DNA from 4 places in the Mesorhizobium sp. INR15 genome. Region 4 is predicted to be linked to each of the others. Evidence: predicted binding sites of a transcription regulator. Region 4 holds the regulator's gene; each other region holds the start of a gene.
The links. Region 4 encodes PhoB, which activates phosphate uptake and scavenging genes when phosphate is short. Its sites were predicted from a motif close to TGTCATNNANCTGTCAT; they were not measured.
Positions count from the first base shown of each region.

Region 1 (4,212 bases), 2.6 Mb from region 4:
CCTTGGCACCCAGCGTCAGCGTGCCCAGCGCGTCGCGGATGGCGCGGCGCAGCGTGTTGTTGACCTTGATCTTGGTGATGTCGCCCTTGGCGGCGTCACCGGAGGCTTCACCGCTCAGCGGATCGAAGAGCGCAACGGTCTCGCCGGTTTCCTTGCCGACAAACACAAGTGAATCGGCCGTGCGGACATAGAGATTGCCGTCGGCAAGTGCCGCGAGCGGCCGCTCCACAGCCGGATCGCCTGTCGCCGACAATTCATGAACGACAGCACCCGTCTCCGAAAAACCCTTGGCCGTGGCGAACTTGGCGATGATGGCGCGCAGATCCGCTTCCGCCGCACCTGACGACGACAACGTCGCCAGCAGGAACAACAGCGCCAGGCCAATCGCACGAAACACGTTCATCGGTTTTTGGTAACCCTGAAGGTTGAACTGGGCGTCCGGACAGTGGAGGAAACCGTCCGGACGCACGCGGTCTTGGGCATGGGCCTGACGGTCCAGCCCTGGGAGGATCAATTGGTTCCCTTGCCGCCGCATTTGCCGGTGGCAACGTTGAAGTTGCCGCAAGACAAGGGCGCGCGCCAATCGGAGATCAGGTCCTTGGAGTCTGGCAGGTAGTCGGACCACTCGTCGCCCATCACCAGGCCGGGTGTCCGCGACACCGTCTCGAACTGGCCGTCAGCCTGGATTTCGCCAATCAGCACCGGCTTGGTGATGTGATGGTTCGGCATCATGGTCGAGTAGCCGCCGGTCAGGTTCGGCACGGAAACGCCGACCATCGCATCGATGACCTTGTCGGGATCGGTGGTGCCGGCCTTCTCGACCGCCTTCACCCACATGTTGAAGCCGATGTAGTGGGCTTCCATCGGGTCATTGGTGGTGCGCTTGTCGTTCTTGATGAATTTGTGCCAATCGGCGATGAACTTCTTGTTCTCGGGCGTATCGACGCTCTCGAAATAGTTCCAGGCGGCGAGATGGCCGACCAGCGGCGCCGTATCGAGACCGGCAAGCTCTTCCTCGCCAACCGAGAAGGCCATGACCGGGATGTCCTCGGCCTTGACGCCCTGGTTGCCAAGCTCCTTGTAGAACGGCACGTTGGCGTCACCGTTGACCGTCGAGACGACAGCGGTCTTCTTGCCGGCCGAGCCGAATTTCTTGATCGCCGAAACCTCGGTCTGCCAGTCGGAGAATCCGAACGGCGTGTAGTTGGTCATGATGTCTTCGGCCGCGACGCCCTTGGCCTTCAGATAGGCTTCGAGGATCTTGTTGGTGGTGCGCGGATAGACATAGTCGGTGCCTTCAAGCACCCAGCGCTTCACCGAGCCGCCATCGGCGCTCATCAGATAGTCGACAGCCGGAATGGCCTGCTGGTTTGGCGCCGCACCCGTGTAGAACACGTTGCGCTCGCTTTCCTCGCCCTCGTACTGGACGGGGTAGAACAGGATGTTGTCGAGCTCGGAGAAGACCGGCAACACCGACTTACGCGACACCGAGGTCCAGCAGCCGAACACCGCCGCGACCTTGTCCTTCGAGATCAGCTCACGCGCCTTTTCGGCGAACAGCGGCCAGTTGGATGCCGGATCGACAACCACCGCCTCAAGCTTCTTGCCGAGCAGGCCGCCCTTCGCATTCTGCTCGTCGATGAGCATCAGCATCGCGTCCTTCAAGGTCGTCTCCGAGATCGCCATGGTCCCCGAAAGCGAATGGAGAATACCGACCTTGATCGTATCGTCCGCCGCCCTTGCTGGAACGGACATCATCAGGCCGGCGGCGACGGCGCTGACCGAAAACATCTTTGTTATTGTCGAGAAACTGCCCCTCATATTGCACACTCCAAGCTGGTTGATTGCACCGCAGCCATACAATGCAACCCCCGTGCCAACTGCGATGACTCCATCGCAAAACCGGTAAAAGTGCAGTTTTATCATAGGCTTGTTATATTAGATGCATTTCAGATAAGAGAGCCGGTTAAAAATTCATTGAGGGAATTTTGCGCAGCGCACAAAATGTTTTGCCTAATTTTAGCCCAATTTAGTCATTTGCCTATTTTTTGACCCAGACCGAAGCCTCGCGGACAAGGAATGTTGCGGCGCGATGCAAAAATGGGGCAAGCTCTCTGCGATGAGCGACAGCCCAAAATCCCGCATTTCATGCATTCTTGGCATCCTGCTTCTGTTCGCCGCGACCGGAAGCGCGTGTGCCGATTTCAGTGACGGCAAATTGCCCGACGGCACCTATCACTGCGAGGTCTACCTGCTTGGACTGTTCCTCAACCTCGGCGACATCACCATCAAGGGAAATGTCTATACCGGCCCGGTGACCTTCGGCGCCGCCCAGCAGGGCTACAACTATCAGATGGATGCGAATGGCGTTGTCACCTGGCTAGGGCCGCTTGGCGGCTACACGGCCGGCGGCAATTCGCTGTCATTGACGCAGGCGACGCTGGACGGCGAAACGACCCCGTCCTTCGACATCATCATGAAGCAGCCCGACGGCGCCTTTACCGCCTCGACCTGTACAAAGGCCAAGTAGGCCATCCGCCAAGTGTGAGCCTGCGCCATCAGCGTGGCCCTGAAGGCCCTCGCCGCATGTCATCGGGATGTTGCCAAAGCAGACTAGGGCAGCGGTGCGCCGTCACCATCCACCCTGAGAGGCAGACAAAAATGGCCAACACCCCGTCTTCATCCTCCCCTGTCATTCGCGACGTCATCGCCGAGCGCGTATCGCGCCGGACTCTCCTGAAGGGCAGCCTTGCTTCTGGCGCCCTGATCGCCGGCGGCAGCTTCGTTGGTTCGCTGTTCGCTGGCGAGACCCATGTCGCGGCCGCTCTTTCGACGCTCGGCTTTCCCGAATTGAAGCGCGTCTACGACAAGACGCACGCCGCCGCCGAGGGCTATGAAACGACTGTTGTGGCGCGCTGGGGCGACCCGCTCGTTGCCGGCCTGCCGGATTTCAATGGCAACGCCGTCACTGCCGACGAGCAGGAAAAGCGTTTTGGCTACAACTGCGACTACATCGCCTTTCTGCCGCTGCCGAAAGGCACCGTGAATTCCGACCACGGCCTGCTCTGCGTCAACAACGAGTATATTTCGCCCAACGTCATGTTCCCCGGCATGACCGAGGACGGCGCAGGCAAGGTGATGAGTAAGGAACAGGTGGATCTCGGCATGGCCGCCATGGGCCATTCGATCGTCGAAGTGCTTTTGACGGACGGCAAGTGGTCGATGGTCGAGGACAGCCCGCTCAACCGCCGCATCACCGCCAACACCGAGATGACCGTATCCGGTCCTGTCGCGGGTCACGCCCTGATGAAAACCTCGGCTGACGCAACCGGCACGAAAGTGCTCGGCACAAGTTACAATTGCAGCGGAGGCTTTACGCCCTGGGGCACTGTGCTGACCTGCGAGGAAGGCGTGTCCGATCTTTTCGGCGGCGACCCGAAGAAAGCACCAACCGCCGATCTCCTCGGCCGCTATGGCTTCGATGGCGGCGACATCTATGGCCGTGGCCGCTTCCACGACCGCTTCAATCTCGACAAGGAACCGAACGAGGCCAACCGGTTCGACTGGGTGGTCGAGATCGACCCCTATGACCCCAGTTCCAAGCCGGTGAAGCGCACCGCGCTCGGCCGCATGTCGCACGAGGCATCCACGGTGGTCCTCAACAAGGATGGCCGGGTCGTCGTCTACATGGGCGACGACGACTATTTCGAATACATGTACCGTTTCGTCTCGGCCAAGGCCTACGATCCGGCCAATCCGGCTTCGGCCAAGGATCTGCTGGACGATGGCGTGTTGTCCGTTGCCCGCTATGACGCCAACGGTTCCATGACATGGCTGCCGCTGGTTCACGGCCAGGGCAAACTCACCGCCGAGAACGGCTTTGCCGACCAGGCGGAAGTGCTGCTGAAGACGCGTTTCGCGGCCGACGCGCTCGGTGCAACGCCGATGGATCGTCCCGAGGACATCGAGACCAATCCGGTGACCGGCCGCGTCTACGCGGTGATGACCAAGAACAAGAAGCGTGACCAGTCGAAGGTCAACCCGGCCAACACACGTCCCGAAAACCTCTGGGGCCATATTGTCGAGCTGATCCCGCCCGGCGGCCGTGGTGCCGATGCCGACCACACCGCGGAGAAATACGCGTGGGACCTGTTCGTGCTCTGCGGCAACCCCAAGGACGCGGCCGTTGGCGCCACTTTCCATCCGGACACG
Region 1 covers NZ_CP045496.1:4,189,451-4,193,662, reverse strand. The annotation lists gene urtB (urea ABC transporter permease subunit UrtB) at 1-403, opposite strand, end outside; gene urtA (urea ABC transporter substrate-binding protein) at 511-1,821, opposite strand; gene GA829_RS20330 (hypothetical protein) at 2,120-2,530, shown strand; gene GA829_RS20325 (PhoX family protein) at 2,662-4,212, shown strand, end outside.
Region 1: GA829_RS20325 (PhoX family protein) is a predicted target of PhoB. The motif match lies at 2,588-2,604, and genes of this name have one in related genera.

Region 2 (4,212 bases), 3.2 Mb from region 4:
ATCTGGAGTTCGGCGATGTCAGGAGCGTGCCGAGAATGCCATCGATCGTCAAGGATCGGCCAATCGTCGCCGAGAACAGCAATGCGGTGCTGTTGAAGCTCGACAAGTTTCGCCATTTCCACATGCCTGCCGACAAACTTGCCTTTACCGACAAGCTGCCAACCGTGGTCTGGCGTGGCGATCTCAACAATCCGATGCGGACCCGCTTTCTGAAAGCCGTGCGTGATCTGCCTTTCTGCGATGCCGGCTCGCCCAAACCGAGAGCGGCGGCCGAATACCGCAAGCCGTATCTCAGCATCAACCAGCAGCGGCGCTACCGCTACATCGTCTCGCTCGAAGGCAATGATGTCGCGACCAACCTCAAATGGATCATGAGCTCGAACTCGCTCTGTCTGATGCCGCCGCCGACCTATGAGACATGGTTCGCGGAGCAGCGGCTTGAGGCGAACGTCCACTACGTGCCGCTCGAAGCGGATTTCTCGAATCTCGGCGAATGCGTGCGGCATTTCGAGCAGCATCCGGCGGAGGCGCAACGCATCATTGCCGCGGCGAATGCCTATTGCACGACATTCGCCGACGAGCGCGCCGAGCAAGCGATCTCCTTTCTGGTGCTCTACAAATATTTCGTGCTCAGCGGCCAAATCGAGCCGGATGCTGACGTCTGGCGTTACATCAGCGGCAGTTGACCGCGAACATTCCGCTTTCCTGAATTCTGGTCAGACGCCACTGCGATCCATAACCAGGTCGGCGGCGCCGAACCGGTCTTTCGCGGTCATTTGCTGGTGCCAGTAGGGATAGAGCACCGGCGGCCGGCTGACGGCGTCGAGGCGGCTGCGTTCGTCATCGGCCAGAACGAGACCTGCCGCCGCGATATTGTCCTTGAACTGCGCTTCGGTCCTGCCGCCGATGACCAGCGAACTGACGGCGGGCCGTCCGAGCAGCCAGGCAAGCGCCACCTGCGCCGCCGACACGCCGTGCGCGTTGCCGATCTCGGCAAGCACGTCGACGATCCGCCACAGCCGGTCCTCGTCGCGGATCGGCGGTTCCGACCAGCCGCTGAGCTGCCGGGCGGTCGGACTGTCACGATTGTATTTGCCCGACAGCAAGCCGCCGGCAAGCGGGCTCCACACCAGCACGCCAAGCCCCTGGTCGACCGAGATCGGCAGCAATTCATACTCCGCCTCGCGCGCCTCCAGCGTGTAATGGATCTGCTGGGTCACAAAGCGCGGCTGATGCTGGCGGTCGCTGATGCCCAGTGCCTTCATCACTTGCCAGCCGGAATAGTTTGAACAGCCGACGTAGCGGATCTTGCCTTGGGCGACCAAAGTGTCGAGGGCGGCGATGGTTTCTTCCAACGGCGTCACCCCATCCCATTCATGCAGGAAGTAGATGTCGATGACGTCGGTTTTCAACCGCTTCAGGCTCTTCTCACATTCGCGGATCAGGTGATGGCGCGACAGGCCTTCGTCATTTGGCCCTTTGCCGATCCGCATCCGCGCTTTCGAGGCGATCAGCACATCACCCTTGCGCTTGCCGCCCAAGGCCTCGCCGATGATTTCCTCGGACAGTCCGTTCGAATAGACATTGGCGGTGTCGATGAGGTTGATGCCGGAATCGATGCAGAGATCGATCATCCGGCGTGCTTCGTCGAGGTCGGTCTTGCCCACCGCCGAGAAAGCTCCTGCGCCGCCGAAGGTCATCGTACCCATGGTCAGGGTCGAGATTTTCAGGCCGGAACGGCCAAGCGTGCGGTATTCCATGTCAGTCCTCGTGATTGCATCGGGGAAGGGAAGCTCGGACGAGCTTGACCTATTTGTATGACAATTTGTGCGGTTTGTCGCCCTCGGCAGGAGAACGCGAGCGCATTTCTGCAAAACCGGATCCTGGCCGGCAGATCAGCCTGCTGCAATAAAACCGTCATTGCCGGCCTATATCTAGTCGGCTCAGGGCGATCCTGAACGCGGCCGGCCGGCCGTCGTTTGCGGCCGCCCGGTCATTGCCGACGGGTGGCAGCTTGCAGGTGGAGCAGCACGAGATGAACGAATCCAAACCAAAGTCCGGCGCCAAGGACTGGCTGGAAGCCGAACTCGCCGACACGCTTGATGAAGACTATGAGCTTGAAATGTCGGAGCCGGCGCTGTCGCTGGAGATCGCCAAGATCTACAAGAACGCCCATCCGCCTTCGATCGATCGCCTGCAGTATTTTCGCGACCTGATCACGCTGCAATCCGAGTTGATCAAGCTGCAGTCGTGGGTCGCCTATCACAAGAAGAAGCTGGTGGTGATTTTCGAAGGCCGCGACTCGGCCGGCAAGGGGGGCGTCATCAAGCGCATCACCCAGCGTCTCAATCCGCGTATTTGCCGTGTCGTCGCGCTGCCCGCGCCGACCGAGCGCGAGAAGTCGCAATGGTATTTCCAGCGCTATGTGCCGCATCTGCCCGCTGGCGGTGAGATCGTGCTGTTCGACCGCTCCTGGTACAATCGTTCCGGCGTCGAGCGCGTGATGGGCTTTGCAGGACCCGATCAGGTCGAGGAATTTTTCCACGACGTGCCCGAGTTCGAACGCATGCTCGTCCGCTCAGGCATCACGGTGGTCAAATACTGGTTCTCGATCACCGACGAGGAGCAGCAGATGCGCTTCATGATGCGCATCCATGATCCGATGAAGCAGTGGAAACTGTCGCCGATGGATCTGCAGTCGCGCGTGCGCTGGGAACAGTACACCAAGGCCAAGGAAGAGACTTTTGCCCGCACCAACATTCCGGAAGCGCCATGGTACATCGTTGAAGGCAACGACAAGAAACGGGCGCGTCTGAATTGCATCGACCATCTCCTCAAGCAACTGCCTTACGAGGAGGTGCCGCATGAGGACATCACGTTGCCGGAGCGCGTCTTCAATCCGGAATACGAGCGTCAGACGCTGCCGCGCGATCTCTACGTGCCCGAGAAATACTAAGGCCGAGGCGAGGTGGCCGCGGCAGGCGGCCACCTCGGCGCATGCTATGCCCGTTTGATGACGACGTGCGTAGCGAGCGGCGTCGCCACCTGTTCGGAACATTGATAGCCGAGCTTTGGCAGGTCCAGCCCCTGGAGAAGGTTCTCGCCGGCGCCAAGCAGGACCGGCGAGATCGCCAGATGCATCTCGTCGATCAGCCGTTCGCTGAGATACTGGCGGATGGTGGAAACGCCGCCGCCCACTCTCACATCCTTGCCGGCTGCTGCTGCTTTCGCCTTTTCGAGCGCGGAGTGAATGCCGTCCGTGACGAAGTAGAAGGTGGTGCCGCCTTCCATCACGATTGGCTGGCGCGCATACTGCGTCAGAACGAAGACCGGTACATGGTAGGGCGGGTTATCGCCCCACCATCCTTTCCAGCTCTCGTCTTGCCATGGGCCGCGAACCGGTCCGAACATATTGCGACCGAGGATCCACGCGCCGACGTTTTCGAAACTGCGCACGGCGAAATCGTCGTCTGGGCCAGTCGCGCCGCCTTCCTGGCCGAACATCTTGCGGAAGGTTACGGTGGAAAAAGCCCATTTGTGCAGCGCGCCGCCGCCGATGCCGAGTGGATTTTCGAGATCCTGACCGGGGCCAGCACCGAAGCCGTCGATCGACAGGCTGAAAGCATTGACGCGAAGTTTGGACATGAAAGCCTCCTCTAACCGGTTGTTTTACGCAACCGGTTTCGGATAGCAATACTGATTATGATTTGCAAGCGGTATTGCTGGTTGTTCAACTGGCTAGGCTGCCGCCCGTTTGGGCATAACCGCAAACGGGCTGAGACCGAGCCATGTCTGCATCTTGCCGGCGACATCGAGATCCCCCGTCAGAGTAATCCTCTCGCGTTCCTTGTGGACCGTGGTCAGCCCCATCCAGATCGACGTCATCGTGCAGAGATCGGTCGAGACATAGAGATCGACGTCGAACCCTGGATCATACCAGCAGAGGTCGACATCGCCATGCTTCTCAACGATCAGCCACCAGGACCGTTTTGATGCCGGCAGATCGTGATACAGGAATTGTATCACGGTGCGCCCATCAGGCAGCGGACTGGGGTTGAGGTTGCGCCGCATATCCCACATCAGCAGCGATGGATCGAGGTTCTTCAGGGACAGTCTGGCCTCGACCCATTTCTGGCCCCAGAACCCCATCGCTTCGATCACCGGGCGTAAGTCCTTGCCGGCTTCGGTCAGCCGATATTCGAACACGCCCGG
Region 2 covers NZ_CP045496.1:5,069,456-5,073,667, reverse strand. The annotation lists gene GA829_RS24825 (glycosyl transferase family 90) at 1-686, shown strand, start outside; gene GA829_RS24820 (aldo/keto reductase) at 717-1,760, opposite strand; gene ppk2 (polyphosphate kinase 2) at 2,036-2,956, shown strand; gene GA829_RS24810 (dihydrofolate reductase family protein) at 3,001-3,645, opposite strand; gene GA829_RS24805 (winged helix-turn-helix transcriptional regulator) at 3,739-4,212, opposite strand, start outside.
Region 2: ppk2 (polyphosphate kinase 2) is a predicted target of PhoB. The motif match lies at 1,905-1,921, and genes of this name have one in related genera.

Region 3 (4,212 bases), 810 kb from region 4:
CGCGCTGCATTACCTCTTGCCGTTCATGATCGCCGGCGTCGTCGTGCTGCACGTCTGGGCGCTGCATGTGGTCGGGCAGTCGAACCCGACCGGCATCGAGGTCAAGTCGAAGACCGACACCGTCGCCTTCACCCCTTACGCGACCATCAAGGACGCGTTCGGCATGATCGTGTTCCTGTTCTTCTTCGCCTATTTCGTCTTCTACCTGCCGAACTATCTCGGCCACCCGGACAATTACACGGTCGCCAACCCGTTGAAGACGCCGGCCCATATCGTTCCGGAATGGTACTTCCTGCCGTTCTACGCGATCCTGCGCGCCATCACCTTCAACGTCGGGCCGATCAACTCCAAGCTCGGCGGCGTGCTGTTGATGTTCGGCGCCATCGTGATGCTGTTCCTGGTACCCTGGCTCGACACGTCCAAGGTGCGCTCGGCGGTCTACCGGCCCTGGTACAAGCTGTTCTTCTGGCTGTTTGTCGCCGATGCCATCCTGCTCGGCTGGCTGGGCTCGCAGCCCGCGGAAGGCAGCTATGTGTTCATGGCGCAGATGGCGACACTTTTCTACTTCGCCTTCTTCCTGATCGCGTTGCCGGTGCTCGGCCTGATCGAGACACCACGGCGGATGCCGAACTCGATTACCGAGGCTGTTCTTGAAAAGAACAAGGGCGGCAGCGGGCATCCGGCGGGCGCCACGGCGGCACCTGAGACCAAGGGCTGAGCGGTAGAGAATCTAAGGGGATTTGGCATGAAAAAGATTCTCACCTCGCTGGCCCTGATCGGTCTCGTGGCCGCCGGCACTGGGGCCGCTGGCACCTGGGCGATAGCCGCCGAAGAGGCACACAACGCGGCGGCGCCGACGCATTTCCCGATGCAAGAGCCAAAGGAAATGGGCTGGAGTTTCTCGGGTCCGTTCGGCACCTATGACAAGGCACAGCTGCAGCGCGGCCTAAAGGTCTACAAGGAAGTCTGCTCGGCCTGCCATTCCATGAACCTGGTGGCGTTCCGCACGCTTTCAGACCTTGGCTACTCGGAGGCGCAGGTCAAGTCATTCGCCGCCGGGTACACCATCCACGACGGCCCCAACGACGCCGGCGACATGTTCGACCGTCCCGGCAAGCCGTCCGACCATTTCCCGGCGCCATTCGCCAATGAGGAAGCAGCCGCTGCCTCCAACGGCGGTGCTGCTCCGCCCGATATGTCCCTGCTGGCCAAGGCGCGTGGCGTCGAGCGCGGTTTTCCGCAGTTCGTCTTCGACATCTTCACCCAGTATGACTCCGGCGGTCCCGACTATATCCATTCCTTGCTGACCGGCTTCGACCAGACGCCGCCGACGGGCATGGTTATCCCGGAAGGCACGCACTACAACCCGCATTTCATGTCCGGTGTGTCACTGAAGATGGCCAAGCCGCTCTCGGATGGCGCGGTGACCTATGACGATGGCTCGCCGCAGACTGTCGAGCAGTATTCCCGCGATATTTCGGCCTTCCTGATGTGGGCTGCCGAGCCGCATATGGAAGACCGCAAGAAGATGGGCTTCCGCGTGCTGGTTTTCCTGCTGCTGTTCGGCGCGCTGATGTATCTGACCAAGCGCAAGGTCTGGGAGGGCGTCGCTCACTGAGCGCGCACCACCAAAGGATTGAAAAGGGCGCTGTGAGGCGCCCTTTTTGCTTTCCGGGTTGTTCGTGGCCTTTCATGTCACATGGCCGTCACCGCTTTTGGTGATCTTGCGTCTTTCCCAGCAAAGGATCGCGCCCATGAAGAAATATGCATTGTTCGCAGCAGCCTTGGTGCTGCTTGTCGTCGCCTCAGCGGCCCATGCCGAAGACGCCCAGCCCTTCGTCACCAACAAGGACATCGACCTGACGATGATCCTGCCGCCGCCTCCGGCAAACGATTCGGCGCAGACCAAGGCCGAACTGGGCGAAGTGCTGACGATGCAGGTGACACGCACGCCCGAAATGGTGGCTGGCGCGGTCGCTGACGCCGAAGAGAACGTCTGGCGCTTCGCCAACGTCATGGGACCGAAGTTCAACAAGGACACGCTGCCGAAGTTCAGCGCTTTCTTCGACCGCGTCGTGGCCACCGAAGGCGCCGTCGTTGACCCGGCCAAGGATGTCTGGAAGCGTCCGCGCCCGCATCAGCTGAGCGACCTGGTCAAGCCGGTGGTCAAGCTGTCGAGCTCCGGCTCCTGGCCTTCGGGTCACGCCACCGTCGGCACCATGATGGGCATCATTCTCTCCGACATGGTTCCGGAAAAGCGCGCCGAGATCATGGCCCGTGCAGCCGAATTCGCCCACAACCGCATCGTTGGTGGCATCCACTATCCGTCCGACGTCGAGATGGGCAAAATTTCCGGCAGTGTCATCGCAGCGACCCTGCTCAACCGCGATGATTTCAAGGCCGAGTACGACGTGGCCAAGGCCGAGCTGCGCTCCGACCTCGGCATGTAAGCGTTCGCTGGCATAATCTGAGAAAGGGCGCCTCGGGCGCCCTTTCTTGTTGTGGTGTCGCGGTCGGCGATCGTTTCCGCGGGCCGCGGATGGTCCTATAGTTCGCGTGGCAGACAGACCGGGAGGGTCGACCATGCATGACAACCGACGCCGCGCCGATGAAGATGCAATCCGAGCTGTCGTCGCCCGCCAGTTCGCCAGCCTGAGTTGGGGCAACGGCGTCGCGCCGGGCTGGGACGATTTTGCCGGGGATTTCCTCCCCGGCGCCAGTCTCTACGCCGCCTCGCGCCCGGCGAAGCCAATCAGTGTCGCCGATTTCGTCGCGCGCATGCGCGGTCTGTCGGAGACGTCACTGCGGACGTTCGACGAGGTTGTGCTTGATGTCATGGTTCAGGTGTTCGGTAACGTGGCCATCGCCGCGGCTGCCGCCGAGATGACCGAGAACGAGGCCGAGACCAGCCGCTCCGTCGAGATGCTGCTTCTGGTGAAGACCGAGGGACAGTGGAAGATCGTCGCCCAGGCCTGGGACAAGGCGACCGACACCAATCCTTTGCCGGATACGCTTGTCTCGGGAGCCACATCGCGCTAGCCGTTGTCGGCCGCGTCGGAGCGTGCATCCCGCTTGCAACCAACGCCATGGGGTTTGGAATTCGCCGATGCGGCTGCAGGACTGTCACAACTTCTCCGATTTCCGCCGGATGGCGCAGCGGCGGCTGCCGGGGCCGATCTTCAACTACATCGATGGCGCGGCCGACGATGAGGTTACCTATCGCCGCAACACCGAGAGCTTCGAGACCTGCGACCTGATTCCCAACGTGTTGCGCGGGGTCAGCGACGTCGACATGTCGGTGACGGTGATGGGCCAGAAACTGGCAATGCCGTTCTATTGCTCGCCGACCGCGCTGCAGCGCCTGTTTCATCATCAGGGCGAGCGCGCGGTCGCCAAGGCGGCCGCCAAATACGGGACGATGTTCGGGGTGTCCTCGCTCGGCACCGTCAGCCTCGAGGAGGCACGCAAGATCGGCGGCGGACCGCAGGTCTATCAATTCTATTTCCACAGGGATCGCGGCCTCAACCGGGCGATGATGCAGCGCGCCAAGGATATCGGCGTCGAGGTCATGATGCTGACCGTCGACAGCATCACCGGAGGAAATCGCGAGCGCGACAAGCGTACCGGCTTCGCCATCCCCTTCAAGCTCAGTTTGGCCGGAATGCTGCAATTCGCGCTCAAGCCGGGCTGGGCCTTGAATTACTTTACCCATGAGGGGTTTAAGCTGCCGCAGCTGGACGAGCATGTCGACATGGGCAGCGGCACGATGTCAATCAGCCGTTATTTCACCGAGATGCTCGATCCGTCGATGACATGGGATGACGTCGCCGAGATGGTCAAGCTGTGGTCGGGTCCGTTCTGCCTCAAGGGCATCATGTCGGTGGAGGATGCCAGGCGCGCTGTCGAGATCGGCTGCAGCGGCATCGTTCTGTCCAACCATGGCGGCCGGCAGTTGGATGGCTCGCGTGCGGCCTTCGACCAGCTTGCCGAGATCGTCGATGCCGTCGGCGACAGGATCGATGTCATCATGGATGGCGGCGTGCAGCGCGGCACGCATGTGCTGAAAGCGCTGTCGCTTGGCGCCAAGGCGGTTGGCGTCGGCCGCTACTATCTGTTTCCACTGGCGGCGGCCGGGCAGGCGGGCGTGGAAAAGGCGCTCGAACAGATGCGGGTCGAGATCGAACGCGGCATGAAGCTGATGGGCTGCACCTC
Region 3 covers NZ_CP045496.1:2,431,491-2,435,702, forward strand. The annotation lists gene GA829_RS11800 (cytochrome b) at 1-718, shown strand, start outside; gene GA829_RS11805 (cytochrome c1) at 746-1,618, shown strand; gene GA829_RS11810 (acid phosphatase) at 1,755-2,450, shown strand; gene GA829_RS11815 (nuclear transport factor 2 family protein) at 2,584-3,039, shown strand; gene GA829_RS11820 (alpha-hydroxy acid oxidase) at 3,107-4,212, shown strand, end outside.
Region 3: GA829_RS11810 (acid phosphatase) is a predicted target of PhoB. The motif match lies at 1,694-1,710, and genes of this name have one in related genera.

Region 4 (4,212 bases):
TCATCGGTCTTCCAGCGCTCTTCCTGGAAATTCGACCACGAGACACCGATGACCTTGTCCTTCGCCTGCGCGACCGACACGAGCGTCAGCGACATGGCGGCACCCGCCAGGATGGCGGCTGTGAATCTTTTCATGTTATCCTCCCTGCGCCGCGTGTGGCGCGACCAAACTGACCCGAAGGCCGGCACAAAGGCTCTATTTTTTCGAGCCTCGAAAAAACACTGGTCCAACGTCAGAGCGCTGTCAACATCGATTCTGATGGTTTCTGATGTTCGGAGTAATTTTTTTCGAGCCCCGTAATAAATAATATGACAGGACTGCCGGGTTCTGCCAGTATTTGGAGTGTGTCACCGACGGCCTTCGATTGCACGAAAGGTCGCGGCGGCGGGGAGGAAAGCAGGAACAATGTCGGTCGGAATCCGTCACGACGATTTGCGCCGGCGCAACCGGGCGATGGTTATTTCGTCCGTACGCCGGGCAGGACAGCCGTCCCGCACCGAAATCGCCGCCACAACCGGGCTCAGCCATTCGACCATCTCGGCGATCTCCTCCGACCTGATCGCCGAAGGCATTCTCACGGAAAGCAAGCCAAGCGAGACCGTGTCCCTGAAGCGCGGCCGCCCCCAGGTTGGCCTCAGCCTCCACCCGGAAGCCGCCGCCGTGATGACCGTGGTGTTGTCGCTGAACTTCCTGTCGGTTGCCGTCATCGACTATGCCGGCCAGGTGATCGCCGAGGAGCAGCGCCGGCTGGACACACTGACCATGTCGCGCGAGGCGCTCATTGGCGAATGCGTCGCCATCGTGCGGCGCCGGCTCGAGGATCCGGACCTCGATATCCACAGCGTCGCCCGCATCGCACTGGCCATTCAGGGCATTACCGATTCCCATGCCCGCGCGCTGCTGTGGTCGCCGATCACACCACAGACCAACATCCCTTTCGCCGACATCCTGGAAGAGGAATTCGGCATCCCCGCCACCATGGAAAACGACTGCAATATGATGGCGGTTGCGCTGCGCTGGCGTAACCCGGAGCGCTACCGCGATGACTTCATCGCCATCCTGCTGTCGCACGGCATCGGCATGGGCCTGGTGCTGAAGGGCGAATTGTTCACCGGCACCCATTCGTCCGGCGGCGAGTTCGGCCACATGATCCATCGGCCGAACGGTGCGCTTTGCCGCTGCGGACGGCGCGGCTGCGTCGAGGCTTATGCCGGCAACTACGCCATCTGGCGCAACGCCAGGCAAATGGGCGAGGACGCCGAACCGGTCGACGTCAGCGACGCGGAGATGCGGGCGCTGGCGGCATCGGCTCGCGAAAGCGATGGGCCGGAGCGCGAAGCTTACCGCAAGGCCGGTGAAGCGCTCGGCTTCGGTCTCGGCAGCCTGTTCGCGCTGATCGATCCGGCGCCTGTCGCCATGGTGGGCGTCAGCGCCGCCGCCTTCGACCTGATCGAACCGGCGCTGCGCGAAGCCATAGCCCAGACCGCCGGTGGCCAGCACTCGAAATCGATTTCCTTCGACACCGAGCCGAATGAGCTGCCGCTGATCCGCGAAGGCTGCGCCATGCGGGCGCTGACCTTCGTCGACCAGGAGATTTTCGCGCCGGGCTCACAAACAAAGCCTGAATCCGTCGGCAAGGACGTCGCCTGAATTTGCCGGCTTTCAGTCTTCCCTGATGGCGTAGCCCGCGCCGCGAATGGTGCGGATGACGTCGGGCATGCGGCCATTGTTGACCGCCTTGCGCAGCCGGCCGACATGCACATCGACCGTGCGCTCGTCGATATAGATCGTCTCGCCCCAAACATTGTCGAGCAGTTGGCTGCGCGAAAACACGCGGCCAGGATGACGCATCATGAATTCGAGCAAACGGAACTCGGTCGGCCCGAGCCGGATCTCGCTTTTCTTGCGGTAGACCCGGTGCGATTCGCGATCGAGCACGATGTCGCCGACCTTGAGCACACTGGACAGGACTTCCGGCTTGGCGCGGCGCAGCAGCGCTTTTACCCGAGCCATGAATTCCGGCGTGGAAAACGGCTTGACCAGATAGTCGTCGGCGCCGGTGGAGAGACCGCGTACACGGTCGCTTTCCTCGCCGCGCGCGGTCAGCATGATGATGGGCAACCGCTCCGTCTCGGGACGCATTCTTAGCCGGCGGCAGAGCTCGATGCCGGAAACCGCCGGCACCATCCAGTCGAGCACCAGAAGGTCGGGAACATTCTCCTGGAGCCGGATTTCGGCCTCATCGCCGCGCGTTACCACTTCGACCTGGTAGCCCTCGGATTCAAGGTTGTAGCGGAGGAGCACACCTAGCGGCTCCTCGTCCTCCACCACCATGATGCGTGGCGCGATCATCGGCTGGTCACCCCTGTCATGCCGCCGGCACGGTCATTGCCGTCTCGTCCTGCTTCGGACGATTGGCGGGCAACTGCGTGCCGGTCAGGACATAGTACGCGTTTTCAGCGATGTTGGTCACGTGGTCGCCGATGCGCTCAAGATTCTTGGCGCAGAACAGCAGATGCGTGCAAGCGGTGATGTTGCGCGGATCTTCCATCATGTAGGTCAGGAGCTCGCGGAACACCGAGGTGTACTTGACGTCGATGCGCTCATCGTCGGCGCGTAGTTTCGCCAGGGCGGCCGCGTCGCGCGCCGCGTATTCCTCGATGACGCCCTGTACCTGGATCAGCACCAGCTGCGCCATTCCGTCGATGGAGTGCGACAGGTCGCGCGGCGTGACGCTGAGGCCGACGGTGCCGACGCGCTTGGCGATGTTCTTGGCCAGATCGCCGATGCGTTCCAGATCGCCGGCCATGCGGATCGAGCCGACGACATGGCGAAGATCGTCCGCCATCGGCTGCCGCTTGGCGATCAGCGTGATGGCGCGGTCGTCGAGCTCGCGCTGGCGCGCGTCCATGATGGCGTCATCGGAAACGACGCGCTGCGCCAGCGCGTTGTCGGAGGTCAGCAGCGCCTTGGTTGCACCGCCAACCATCGCGCCGGCGAGATCGCCCATATCGCTGATGAGCCTGCTGATCTGTCCGAGATCCTCGTCGAAAGAAGCGACTGTATGTTCGCCCATGATCTTGTCCTCGTATGCCTGAGACTCAGCCGAAGCGGCCGGTGATGTAGTCCTGAGTGCGCTTCTCGCGGGGCGACGTGAAGATCTTCTCGGTCTTGTCGAATTCGACCAGCTCGCCCAGGTACATGAAGGCTGTCTGCTTCGACACGCGCGCTGCCTGCTGCATGTTGTGGGTGACGATGACGATCGTGTAGTCGGCTTGCAACTCGTCGATCAGCTCTTCGATCTTGGCGGTCGACAGCGGATCGAGAGCCGAAGCCGGCTCGTCGAGCAGGATGACTTCGGGCTTCACCGCCACGGTGCGGGCAATGCAAAGCCGCTGCTGCTGGCCGCCGGAAAGGCTGAGGCCGCTGGCATTGAGCTTGTCCTTGACCTCGGTCCAGAGCGCCGCACGCTTCAGCGCCTGTTCAACGCGACCGTCCATCTCGGACTTGCTGATCTTCTCATAGAGCCTGACGCCGAAAGCGATATTCTCATAGATCGACATTGGGAACGGTGTTGGCTTCTGGAACACCATGCCGATCTTGGTCCGCAACAGGTTGAGGTCCTGCGAGCGGTCAAGAACGTTCTGGCCATCGAGCAGCACCTGGCCCTCGGCGGTCTGCTTCGGGTAGAGCTCATAGATACGGTTGAAGACGCGCAGCAGCGTCGACTTTCCGCAGCCCGACGGTCCGATGAAGGCGGTGACGCTGCGCTCTGGCAGCGACAGCGTGATGTTCTTCAGCGCCTTCGACTGGCCGTAGAAAAAGTTGAGGTTCTTGACCTCGATCTTGGCCTTGGCGGTTGCCTCGGTTGCGATCGTCATGTCTGGAGACAACATCTGGCTCATTTGTCCTCTCTGCGTCCGGTCAGGCTGCGTGCAAAGATGCTAAGCGCGAGAACCGTCAATGTGATGATGAGTGCACCGGTCCAGGCCAGTTGCTGCCATTCCTCGTAGGGGCTGAGAGCAAACTGGAAGATGGTGACAGGCAAGCTGGCCATCGGCGCGTTGAGATTGCTGCTCCAGAACTGGTTGTTGAGGGCCGTGAAGAGCAGCGGTGCCGTTTCGCCGGAGATACGGGCGATCGATAGCAATATGCCGGTGACGATACCGGAAAGGGCGGCGCGGTAAGCGACGGATTTGATGACAACCCAGC
Region 4 covers NZ_CP045496.1:1,621,120-1,625,331, reverse strand. The annotation lists gene xylF (D-xylose ABC transporter substrate-binding protein) at 1-134, opposite strand, end outside; gene GA829_RS07865 (ROK family protein) at 406-1,650, shown strand; gene phoB (phosphate regulon transcriptional regulator PhoB) at 1,663-2,352, opposite strand; gene phoU (phosphate signaling complex protein PhoU) at 2,369-3,076, opposite strand; gene pstB (phosphate ABC transporter ATP-binding protein PstB) at 3,102-3,905, opposite strand; gene pstA (phosphate ABC transporter permease PstA) at 3,902-4,212, opposite strand, start outside.